Regions from separate parts of the Streptomyces sp. 351MFTsu5.1 genome, predicted to be linked through region 1. Evidence: predicted binding sites of a transcription regulator. Region 1 holds the regulator's gene; the other holds the start of a gene.

Region 1 (5,932 bases):
GTCCCTCCAGGCCGGTGTCCTCAAGGGTGAGGTCAAGGACGTCCTGCTCCTCGACGTGACCCCGCTGTCCCTCGGCATCGAGACCAAGGGCGGCATCATGACCAAGCTCATCGAGCGCAACACCACGATCCCGACCAAGCGGTCCGAGATCTTCACCACGGCCGAGGACAACCAGCCGTCCGTGCAGATCCAGGTCTACCAGGGCGAGCGCGAGATCGCGGCGTACAACAAGAAGCTCGGGATGTTCGAGCTGACCGGTCTGCCGCCGGCCCCCCGTGGCGTGCCGCAGATCGAGGTGTCCTTCGACATCGACGCCAACGGCATCATGCACGTGACCGCCAAGGACCTGGGCACGGGCAAGGAGCAGAAGATGACCGTCACCGGCGGCTCCTCGCTGCCGAAGGACGAGGTCGACCGGATGCGCCAGGAGGCCGAGCAGTACGCGGACGAGGACCACCGTCGCCGCGAGGCCGCCGAGACCCGCAACCAGGGCGAGCAGCTCGTCTACCAGACGGAGAAGTTCCTCAAGGACAACGAGGACAAGGTCCCCGGCGAAGTCAAGACCGAGGTCGAGGCCGCCGTCGAGGAGCTGAAGGCCGCGCTCAAGGGCGAGGACACCGCCGAGATCCGCACCGCGACCGAGAAGGTCGCCGCGGTCTCCCAGAAGGTCGGCCAGGCCATGTACGCCGACGCCCAGACCGCGCAGGCCGCCGGCGGCGACGCCGGTGCCGAGGCGCCGAAGGCGGACGACGACGTGGTGGACGCCGAGATCGTGGACGACGAGCGCAAGGACGGTGCCGCGTGACGGAGGAGACCCCGGGCTTCGACGAGAAGCCCGACGTCCCCTCCGGCGCCACCGACGACGCCGAGCCGAAGGCCGCCGCCTCCTCCTCGGAGGCGGGGGCGGCCCCGGCCGGGGACGCAAGTGCCCAGATCGCAGGCCTGACGGCCCAGCTGGACCAGTCGCGCAAGGCGCTCGACGAGCGCACCGCGGACCTCCAGCGGCTCCAGGCCGAGTTCCAGAACTACCGCCGCCGGGTGGAGCGGGACCGGATCACGGTCAAGGAGATCGCCGTCGCGAACCTCCTGACCGAACTCCTGCCCACCCTCGACGACATCGGCCGCGCCCGGGAACACGGTGAGCTGCTCGGCGGGTTCAAGTCCGTCGCGGAGTCGCTGGAGACCGTCGCGGCGAAGATGGGTCTGCAGCAGTTCGGCAAGGAGGGCGAGCCCTTCGACCCGACGATCCACGAGGCCCTGATGCACAGTTACGCGCCCGACGTCACCGAGACGACGTGCGTGGCGATTCTCCAGCCGGGGTATCGCATCGGCGAGCGCACCATCCGCCCCGCGCGGGTGGCGGTCGCCGAACCGCAGCCGGGCGCGCAGGCGGCCAAGGACGAGTCCGAGGCCGGCGAGGAGAAGGACAACAGCTCTGAAGAGGGCTGAAGCCGTGGCCGGTGACCGAAAGGAGGGGCGTCGGGGATGAGCACCAAGGACTTCATCGAGAAGGACTACTACAAGGTCCTCGGCGTCCCCAAGGACGCCACCGAGGCCGAGATCAAGAAGGCGTACCGCAAGCTCGCGCGCGAGTTCCACCCGGACGCCAACAAGGGCAACGCCAAGGCCGAGGAGCGCTTCAAGGAGATCTCCGAGGCCAACGACATCCTCGGCGACCCCAAGAAGCGCAAGGAGTACGACGAGGCCCGCACCCTGTTCGGCAACGGCGGTTTCCGTCCGGGTCCTGGCGGTGCGGGCGGCTCCTTCAACTTCGACCTGGGCGACCTCTTCGGAGGCGGCGCCCAGGGCGGGAGCCAGGGAGCCGGCGGCTTCGGCGGCGGACTCGGAGACGTCTTCGGGGGCCTGTTCAACCGGGGCAGCTCGGGCACTACGCGCGTCCAGCCGCGGCGCGGGCAGGACATCGACACCGAGGTCACCCTCAGCTTCACCGAGGCGATCGAGGGCGCGACCGTCCCGCTCAGGATGTCCTCCCAGGCCCCCTGCAAGGCCTGTTCGGGCACCGGTGACGCCAACGGCAACCCGCGCGTGTGCCCGACCTGCGTCGGCACCGGTCAGGTGGCCCGGGGCTCCGGCGGCGGCTTCTCGCTCACGGACCCCTGCCCGGACTGCAAGGGCCGCGGCCTGATGGCCGAGAACCCCTGCGAGGTCTGCAAGGGCTCCGGGCGGGCCAAGTCCTCCCGGACCATGCAGGTCCGCATCCCGGCCGGGGTGTCGGACAGCCAGCGGATCCGGCTGCGCGGCAAGGGCGCGCCCGGTGAACGCGGCGGCCCGGCGGGCGACCTGTACGTCACCGTGCATGTCGCCACGCACCCCGTCTTCGGCCGCAAGGGCGACAACCTCACCGTGACGGTCCCGGTGACCTTCACGGAGGCGGCGCTCGGCGGCGAGGTGCGGGTGCCGACGCTCGGCGGCCCCCCGGTGACCCTGAAGCTGCCGCCGGGCACCCCCAACGGCCGCACCATGCGGGCGCGGGGCAAGGGCGCGGTCCGCAAGGACGGCACCCGGGGCGATCTGCTGGTCACCGTCGAGGTGAGTGTCCCGACCGAGCTGTCGGGGAAGGCTCGTGACGCGCTGGAGGCGTATCGCGAGGCGACCGTGGGGGAGGACCCACGGGCGGAGCTGTTCCAGGCCGCGAAGGGAGCATGATTCGAGATGGACGGTCGTCGACGCAATCCGTATGAACTGACCGAGGAAACCCCGGTCTACGTCATCTCGGTGGCGGCCCAGCTCTCCGGCCTGCACCCGCAGACCCTCCGTCAGTACGACCGCCTCGGCCTGGTCTCCCCGGACCGCACGGCCGGGCGGGGCCGCCGCTACTCGGCCCGCGACATCGAACTGCTCCGCCAGGTGCAGGCCCTGTCGCAGGACGAGGGCATCAACCTGGCCGGCATCAAGCGCATCATCGAGCTGGAGAACCAGGTCGTGGCGCTCCAGCAGCGGGTGGCCGAACTCCAGGCCGCCGTCGAGGGCGCCGCCGCGGCGATGCAGCAGCGGGAGGCCGCGGTGCACGCGTCGTACCGCCGCGACCTGGTGCCGTATCAGGAGGTCCAGCAGACCAGCGCGCTGGTGGTGTGGCGGCCGAAGAAGGCCAGGGACTAGACGCACTGACCCAGACGCACTGACGACGAGAAGGGGCCCGGAGAGATCTCCGGGCCCCTTCGTCAGTACTCCCAGATGCCGTACGCCATCGGTGAGGTCGCGGCCTCCGCGCCGGCGGCGTCCAGGCGGACGACGCGGTAGTAGTACAGGCCCAGCGTGTCGTCGTGGACCGTCTTGTCCATGAAGAACACGGCGTCGTCCATCGTGCCCTCGCTCAGGGTCGTATAGGCGGCCGCGGCCGGGTCCCAGCGCTCCACGCGGTAGCTCTTGAACCGGCCGCAGTCGCCGAGGCCGGAGCTCTCGGAGCAGCCGACGTACAGCTCCGGGTACCGGTCCTCACGGATCTCGGTGCCCGTCCAGCCGGGCGGCCGGGTGTCGGGCAGGGCGACGGAGAGCTCGGCGGGGTGGTAGGCCTCGGGGCCGGCCCACCAGGGGATCAGGGGGGAGTTGTCCGTGGCGGCCACCTTGTAGGTGTGCGTGGCGCCGTCGGGGACCGTCGGGCAGAGGATCTCGGTCGGGGCCAGGGACTCGCCCGTCCAGCAGTTCTGCTGCCACTCCGTCTCGCCGGTCTCCGGGTCGGTGACGCCCTGCCACACCTTGTAGCCCGTGACGTCGTCGTCGGCGGGCGGTGTCCAGGTCAGGCGCACACCGAGCGGGATCTGCTCGGCGGTCAGGTTCTCCACCGGGGCCGGGCGCACGGTGTCCGGCGTGGTCGCGGTGGCGGCGGGGCCGGGCTGCGACTCGTGGCCGTACGGGTCGATCGTCACGACCGTGTAGTCGTACGTCGTCTCGGAGGCGCCGGAGACGTCCCAGCAGACGCCGTTGATCTGCCGGGGGCCGGCGTAGTCGGGGGCGTCGCCGGTGTTCCAGGTCCAGTACGTCTGCGGGTCCGTCAGCGGCAGGTCCTGCGAGTTGTTGGGCTTGCAGCCGGTCACCGCGCTCCTCTCACCGGTCGCCTTGTCGGTGCGGGTGATCCGGTAGGTCAGCAGCGGCCTGTCCTCGCCGAAGGTCCACGGGTCGGCGCTGCTCCACTCGATCATCACCCCCTCGTCGAACCTGGTCGCGGTGGTGCTGAACGGCGCGATCGCCTCGGGCCGGCCGGCCATGGCGAGGGTGACCTCCACCGGGGCGGCGGCGTTGCCCTTCGCGTCCACCGAGCGGACCGCGTAGCGGTAGCTGTCGGCCACCGCGACCAGTTGGCGCGACACGACGTCGGTCCCCGTGGTGGTGGTCGGGGTGTTGCCCGTGGCGCCGGGCAGCGCGTCGAGCCAGCCGCCGGTCGCCGGGTCGTACTGGAGGACCTGGTACGAGGCCGCCCCGTCGACGGCCGACCACACCACGTGCGGGATGCCCGACCGGTACTCGACGCGGGCGTCGGCGGCGGCGGCGGGCGGTGTCAGGTCGGATGTGGTGAAGGTGGTGGCCGCCGAGTACGCGGACCAGTTCCCGACGGCGTCCCGGGCCCGGCCGCGGTAGGTGACCTTGCTGCCGTCGGCGGCGTAACCGGTGTCGCAGATCGCTCCCTTGGTCCCGGTGTACACGGTGGTCCAGGTGCGGGTGACGGGGTCGAGCCGCTGCATCTCGTAGAGGGCGATGTCGGCCGCGTTCTCCGCGGTGGTCACGAGCTCCGGGGCCGCGTAGGGCTGGTCCACCGGGCACGCGTCCATCTCCAGGAACGGCGCCGCGGGCGGCGTCGTGTCCACGGTGGTGACGGGCTGGTCGGCGGTGCCGCCCGAGGTGTTGCCGGCCTTGTCGTGGGCGCGGACCTCGAAGTAGTAGGTGGCGCCGGTGGGCGGCGTGCTGTCGGTGTACGAGGTGCCGGTGGTCGTGGCGAGCGGCGCGGCCGGGAACGAGGCCCCCTTCAGCCGCCGGTAGACCTTGTACCCGGCGAGGTCCATCTCCTTGTTCTTCGCCCAGGTGACCTTGGTCTTGCGGGTGGTCTTGTCGTACGTCACCGAAGTGCCCGTCGGGACAAGGGGTTTGACCTTGTCGACGGTGGCGGTGGTGCGGGGGGTGTAGGTGACTTTGACCTTGGCGGCGCCGGTCCAGTTGGCGTAGTCGATGCGCAGGGTGTGCTTGCCGGCGGGGATGGTGACGTTGGCGGTCTTCTTGACCGTCGTCGAGACGTTCTTCCAGAGGTCGATCTTGCGAATGCCGTCGAGGTAGACGCGGATCCCGTCGAGGCCGGTGGCGTTGAGGGCGAAGGGGCCGCCGGAGCCGAAGTCGCGGGTCAGGGTCCAGCGGACGCCGAAGTTGTCCTTCGGGAGCCCGGAGACCGGGGCGCCGCTCCAGGACTGGTCGATCGCGTCGTCGCAGTCCGATTTCTTCGGGGCCCCGGAGAAGGACGTGTTCGCGTAGAACTGGCGCTGGAACACCGGGGAGGCGCAGTTCACGGCCGCGGAGGCCGAGGGCGCCGTCACGGCGAGCAGACCACCCGAGGTGGTGAGCACGACGGCGGTCGCGGCCGCCGCGGTCGTGCGTCTGGCTGACTTCATGAGGATCACGACTCGCTGGAGGAGGAGAGGGTTGTACCGCGGGCCGGGGCGGTGACCGCCCAGCCGTCCGCGGGCAGGGTCTCGGTGCCGTCGGCCAGGACGCCGGTCACCCAGTAGTAGGAAGTGGTGCCGCGCCGCACTCCGGTGTCGACGTACTGCGAGGCGGTGCCGGCGAGCTCCGCGATCCGCTCGTACGAGGAGGTGGCGGGGTTCCACCGATAGACGCGGAAGCCTTGCGCGGACTGCCCCGACCACGTGAGCTGGTTGCCCTCGTCGCCCCGGGCACCCTGTACGGAGAGGTCCAGCGGCGAACCCTC
Region 2 (5,932 bases), on a different contig from region 1:
GTGTTCCCCCACCGAGCATCACCGAGCCCTTCGGAGGCCCGCCATGCCCGTGCACAGACCCGGATCCCCCCGCCCACGGCGCGCGTTCCTCGCCGGCGCCCTGATAGCCGTATGCGCGTTGGTGCCCATAACCCCGGCGTCGGCCGCCCAGTCGCCCGACGCCACCAGCAGCGCCGGCGCAACGGCCAACGCCCCCACCACCCCACCGCGCGGCACCGCCCGCATGGGCATGGGCGTCGCCGCCCACGACGGCCAGGGCGGTCTGCCCACCGGCACCCGCGCCGCCCAGACCGAAGGCGTCGACGTTGCCAGCTACCAGGGCAACGTCTCCTGGACGACCCTGTGGAACAGCGGGGTCCGCTGGTCGTACAACAAGGCCAGCGAGGGGACGTACTACACGAACCCCTACTTCTCCCAGCAGTACACCGGCGCCTACGGCGTCGGCATGATCCGCGGCGCGTACCACTTCGCGACCCCGGACACCACGACCGGCGCAACGCAGGCCAACTATTTCGTCGACCACGGCGGCGGCTGGTCCGCCGACGGCAGGACCCTGCCCGGCACCCTCGACATCGAGTGGAACCCGTACGGCGACACCTGCTACGGCAAGTCCACGAGCGGGATGGTCAGCTGGATCCGTGACTTCCTGAACCAGTACAAGGCCCGCACCGGCCGCAACGCCGTCATCTACACCTCCACCACCTGGTGGTCCCAGTGCACCGGCAACTACGCCGGCTTCTCCGCCAACCCGCTGTGGATCGCCCGGTACGCCTCGACCGCCGGAACGCTGCCCGCGGGGTGGAGCACCTACACGATGTGGCAGTACACGTCCTCCGGGCCGACGGTCGGCGACCACGACAAGTTCAACGGGGCGCCGGACCGCGTACAGGCGCTCGCCAAGGGCTGACGCGCTCTCCGGCACGGCGAAGGCCCGGGCCTCCCTCACGAGAACCCGGGCCTTCACCTCATCCGGCAGCCGCGGGACGGGCCCGCTGACGGACTACGGCGTCACGCCGCCACCGGAACCTCCGGCGCCGCCCCGTTCACAGCCGGGGACAGCGCCAGCTCCAGGACCTGGCGGACGTCGGTGACGGCGTGGACGTCGAGCTTGTCCAGCACCTCCGCCGGGACGTCGTCCAGGTCGGCCTCGTTGCGCTTGGGGATGATGACGGTGCTCACCCCGGCGCGGTGCGCGGCGAGCAGCTTCTGCTTCACGCCGCCGATCGGCAGGACCCGGCCGGTCAGGGAGACCTCGCCGGTCATCGCCACGTCCGTGCGGACCAGGCGGCCGCTGAGCAGCGACGCCAGTGCCGTCGTCATCGTGACGCCCGCGCTCGGCCCGTCCTTCGGGACCGCGCCCGCCGGGAAGTGGATGTGCACGCCCCGGTCCTTGAGGTCGGCGACCGGCAGCTCCAGCTCGGCGCCGTGCGACCTGAGGAAGCTCAGCGCGATCTGCGCGCTCTCCTTCATCACGTCACCCAGCTGGCCGGTCAACGTCAGACCCGCTGCGCCCGTCTCCGGGTCGGCCAGCGACGCCTCCACGTAGAGCACGTCCCCGCCCGCTCCGGTGACCGCGAGTCCGGTCGCCACACCCGGGACCGCCGTACGGCGCTCCGCCGGGTCCTGGGCCGACTCGGGCACATGGTGCGGCCGGCCGATCAGGGCCCGCAGGTCGTCGGCGCCGATGGTGAACGGCAGCTCCCGCTCGCCCAGTTCGTGCTGCGCCGCGACCTTGCGGAGCAGCCGGGCGATCGAGCGCTCCAGGGTGCGCACGCCCGCCTCGCGGGTGTACTCCCCGGCGAGCTTGCGCAGCGCGCTCTCCTCCAGCGTCACCTCGTCCTTGTCGATGCCCGCCCGCTCCAGCTGGCGCGGGAGCAGGTGGTCACGGGCGATGACGACCTTCTCGTCCTCGGTGTAGCCGTCGAGCCGGACCAGCTCCATACGGTCCAGCAGCGCCTCGGGGATCGCCTCCAGGACGTTCGCCGTGGCGAGGAACACCACGTCGGACAGGTCGAGTTCGACCTCCAGGTAGTGGTCGCGGAAGGTGTGGTTCTGCGCCGGGTCCAGGACCTCGAGGAGGGCCGCCGCGGGGTCGCCGCGGAAGTCGGAGCCCACCTTGTCGATCTCGTCGAGCAGGACGACCGGGTTCATGGAGCCGGCCTCCTTGACGGCCCGCACGATCCGGCCGGGCAGCGCGCCGACGTACGTACGGCGGTGGCCGCGGATCTCGGCCTCGTCGCGGACGCCGCCGAGGGCGACCCGGACGAACTTGCGGCCCATGGCGTGCGCGACGGACTCGCCGAGGCTGGTCTTGCCGACGCCGGGCGGGCCGACGAGCGCCAGCACGGCACCGCCGCGCCGCCCGCCGATGACACCGAGGCCCCGGTCGCTGCGGCGCTTGCGCACCGCCAGGTACTCGGTGATCCGCGCCTTCACGTCTTCCAGGCCGGCGTGCTCGGCGTCCAGGACCGCCTTGGCTCCCTGGATGTCGTACTCGTCCTCGGTCCGCTCGTTCCAGGGGAGTTCGAGGACGGTGTCCAGCCAGGTGCGGATCCAGGAGCCCTCCGGGGACTGGTCGCTGGACCGCTCCAGCTTGTCGACCTCCTTGAGGGCGGCCTCCCGCACCTTCTCGGGCAGGTCGGCGGCCTCCACGCGGGCGCGGTAGTCGTCGGACTCCTCGCCGTCCTGCTCGCCGTTGATCTCGCGCAGTTCCTTGCGGACGGCTTCCAGCTGACGGCGGAGCAGGAACTCGCGCTGCTGCTTGTCGACGCCCTCCTGGACGTCCTTCGCGATGGTCTCGGCGACGTCCTGCTCGGCGAGGTGGTCGCGGAGCTGCTGGGTGGCGAGCTTGAGGCGGGCGATCGGGTCGGCCGTCTCCAGCAGTTCGACCTTCTGCTCGGTGGTCAGGAAGGGCGAGTAACCGGAGTTGTCGGCGAGCGCGGACACATCGTCGATGGCCTGCACCCGGTCCACGACCTGCCAGGCGCCGCGCTTGCGCAGCCAGGCGGTGGCGAGGGCCTTGTACTCCTTGACCAGTTCGGCGACATGACCGGGCAGCGGTTCGGGGACGGTCTGCTCGACCGTGGTCCCCTCGACCCACAGGGCGGCACCCGGGCCGGTGGTCCCCGCACCGATCTTCACCCTGCTCCGGCCGCGGATGAGGGCGCCCGGGTCGCCGTCGGCCAGCCGGCCGACCTGCTCGACGGTGCCGAGCACACCGGTGCTCGCGTAGGTCCCGTCGATCCGCGGCACCAGCAGGACCTTGGGCTTGCCGGGTTCCGAACGGGCGGCGGCCTGGGCGGCCTCCACCGCGGCGCGGACGTCGGCGTCGTTCAGGTCCAGCGGCACCACCATTCCGGGCAGCACGACCTCGTCGTCGAGCGGCAGCACAGGCAGAGTGAGCGGTGTGGACGTCGAAGCCATGATCTCCCCTTCGGCAGTCAAGTTGAGCTATGCCGACTCAATGCACGTGAGCCTCCGAATGTTCCCCACCCGCTTTCCTGTTCGCTGTGGGCGATCACCGCTGTCTGGAGCAGCCGTCCGGCACCTATCGTGCGGTAGGTAACAGTCGGAATGCTTGATAGACCATTACAGGGGGTTCGGTGGACGGGATCGTGCAGGCATGGGTGGACGGCTGGGTCGTGTCCCGCGGGGCCGCCCCGCCGCAGCGTGAGGCGTGGGGGTTCACCGTGGACGTGGGGCAGACCGGGCACGTCTCGCGGCATGTCTTCGACGCGCTGGGTGACGGGGTGGACGAGGGCGCCGTGCGCAAGGTCGCGGACGCGGTGACGGGCGCCGGGGTGTGGCTGAAGGTGTTCCAGGACCCGGAGACCGTCGGCGCGTGGCTGGGCGAGGGCTGGTGGGTGGACCCCGAGCCCGGGTATCTGATGACGGTCCCGCTGGCGGGCACGCGAGCGGAAGCCGGTGTGCCGGACGGTTACCGCACGCGCGTGTGGTCCGCCGGCGGCGTCACGCGCATGCTCGTCGCCGCGTCCGACGGCTCCCTCGCCGCCCGCGGCCAGGTGGCCCCTACGGGCGCGAGTGCCGTCTTCGACCAGATCGAGACCGTGCCCGCCCATCAGCGGCGGGGGCTGGGCAGCGTCGTCATGCGCACGCTCCAGGCCGCGGCGGCCGCCACGGGTGCGCGGACCGGCGTCCTGGCGGGCACGCCGGCGGGCCGGGGGCTGTACGAGTCCCTGGGCTGGCATGTGCAGGCTCCGCTCACCAGTGCGAAGTTCGTGGGACCGAACACCGGGTGACCGCCCCGCCGTCTCCGGCGGTGCCCGCCGGCCGCACAGCGGACAACACCCGGCCGCGGTCGGCTCTTCCCGGGTACGGGGAGGACCGCCGCAGGGGAGCCCCGGATCGTCTACGACGGCCCTGCGAGGACCTGGTCGGCCGGCTGCGGGTGCCGCTCGTGGTGCCAGCGGCGTACCAACGGCCAGGTCGCGATGCCGGTCAGCAGGGCGATCGGGTGGCCCCAGTCGGTCAACGGGTCGGTGAAGGCGATCAGGTCGGTCGCCAGCTCCCAGCCGAAGAGGGCGAGCAGCGGCCAGCGCAGCCACGGGCGGAGGAGCCCGGCGAGCGCGCCGAGGCTCGCGGCGACGCCGAAGCTGACGCCGTAGTCGAGGCGATGCAGTGAGGAGGCGGGCAGGTGTCCGGCCAGGACCGCGACACCTACGGGGCCCTCGGTCGCGAGGGTCGCGCCGACGTGCCCCAGCAGGAAGACGGCGGCCGTGCGCATCCCGCCGATCCTGCGCTCCAGCGCGGTGAGGACGAACAGCAGGGCGACGGCGTACGGCGAGAGGATGCCGCCCGCGATCCACAGCGCACTGGCCGCGAGCACCAGCATCGGCGTCCGCACCAGGTGGGCCACATCGGTGCTGGAACCCTGGTGCAGGGTGTGCACGAGAGCGGGGCTCAGACGCGCCGAGACGAGCGAGACCGCGACCAGGACGGCGCCGTAGCCGAAGGTGAACGGGGTTCCGGTGGGCGTGGGGAACAGCCGCCGACCGCGCCGGACGTCAAACCGCCGGGCGGGGACGGTCGTTGCCGCTTCCCGTGGCTCAACTTCCCGTGGCTCAACGGTGGTCTCCGCCGCCGCACTCCGCTGCCGGGGCATGCCGTCGAGCAGCACGGCGACATCCGGGAGGCGGTCGTCGGGAGAGGACCCGTCGGGAGGAGCTGCGGGGGCGGTCCGTTCCAAGGTGAGCTGCTCCTTCCGTTTCACCCCCAGCCTTCGCGCCCGACCCACCCGCTGTCTGTGACCCGCACCACCCCGGCCGCGATTCACAGCGACTTCTCAAGAAGCCCCGTCCCCCTGGGCATTGCTGCCAGGATGGGCCGATGCCCACCTCGTACGACATTCCCGAAGTCCTGGACCGTCGCGAGGGCCCCTACGGGGAGGTCGTCCTGCGGCGCCACGGCGAGTTGCTCCAGATCATCGCCAACGGCTGCTTCCTGATGGACACCTCCGACGGGCGCTCGGAGCGGATCCTCGTCGACGCGGCGCTCGGTGCGCTGGACGACCGCCCCCACCCGCACGTCCTGATCGGCGGTCTGGGCGTGGGCTTCTCGCTCGCACACGCCGCCGCGAATCCGCGCTGGGGCCGGATCACGGTCGTGGAGCGGGAACCGGCGATCATCGGCTGGCACCGCGACTCCGGGCCGCTCTCGGCGCTCTCCGCGGCCGCGCTGGCCGATCCGCGGACGAACATTCTGGAAACGGATCTAGTCGGATTCGTCAATGAGACATGCGCCACTTTTGACGCGCTCTGCCTCGACATCGACAACGGCCCCGACTGGACGGTCACGGACGGCAACCACGGCCTCTACGCACCTGCCGGACTCACAAGCTGCGCAAGGGTGTTGAAGCCGGGCGGGGTACTGGCGGTGTGGTCCGCCAGACCATCAGCGGAATTTGAGGGATCCC

Evidence for each region. Region 1 encodes HspR, which represses chaperone genes until heat shock. Its sites were predicted from a motif close to TTGAGNNNNNNNNNCTCAA; they were not measured.
Region 2: the regulator HspR is predicted to act here: its motif matches at 3,446-3,464, upstream of lon (endopeptidase La).

The regions. Positions count from the first base shown of each region.
Region 1 covers NZ_KB911776.1:530,184-536,115, forward strand. The annotation lists gene dnaK (molecular chaperone DnaK) at 1-805, shown strand, start outside; gene grpE (nucleotide exchange factor GrpE) at 802-1,449, shown strand; gene dnaJ (molecular chaperone DnaJ) at 1,486-2,667, shown strand; gene H295_RS0105885 (heat shock protein transcriptional repressor HspR) at 2,674-3,120, shown strand; gene H295_RS0105890 (PA14 domain-containing protein) at 3,183-5,615, opposite strand; gene H295_RS0105895 (PA14 domain-containing protein) at 5,621-5,932, opposite strand, start outside.
Region 2 covers NZ_KB911781.1:132,721-138,652, forward strand. The annotation lists gene H295_RS0117435 (lysozyme) at 44-907, shown strand; gene lon (endopeptidase La) at 1,009-3,423, opposite strand; gene H295_RS0117445 (GNAT family N-acetyltransferase) at 3,603-4,259, shown strand; gene H295_RS0117450 (rhomboid-like protein) at 4,370-5,206, opposite strand; gene H295_RS0117455 (spermidine synthase) at 5,347-5,932, shown strand, end outside.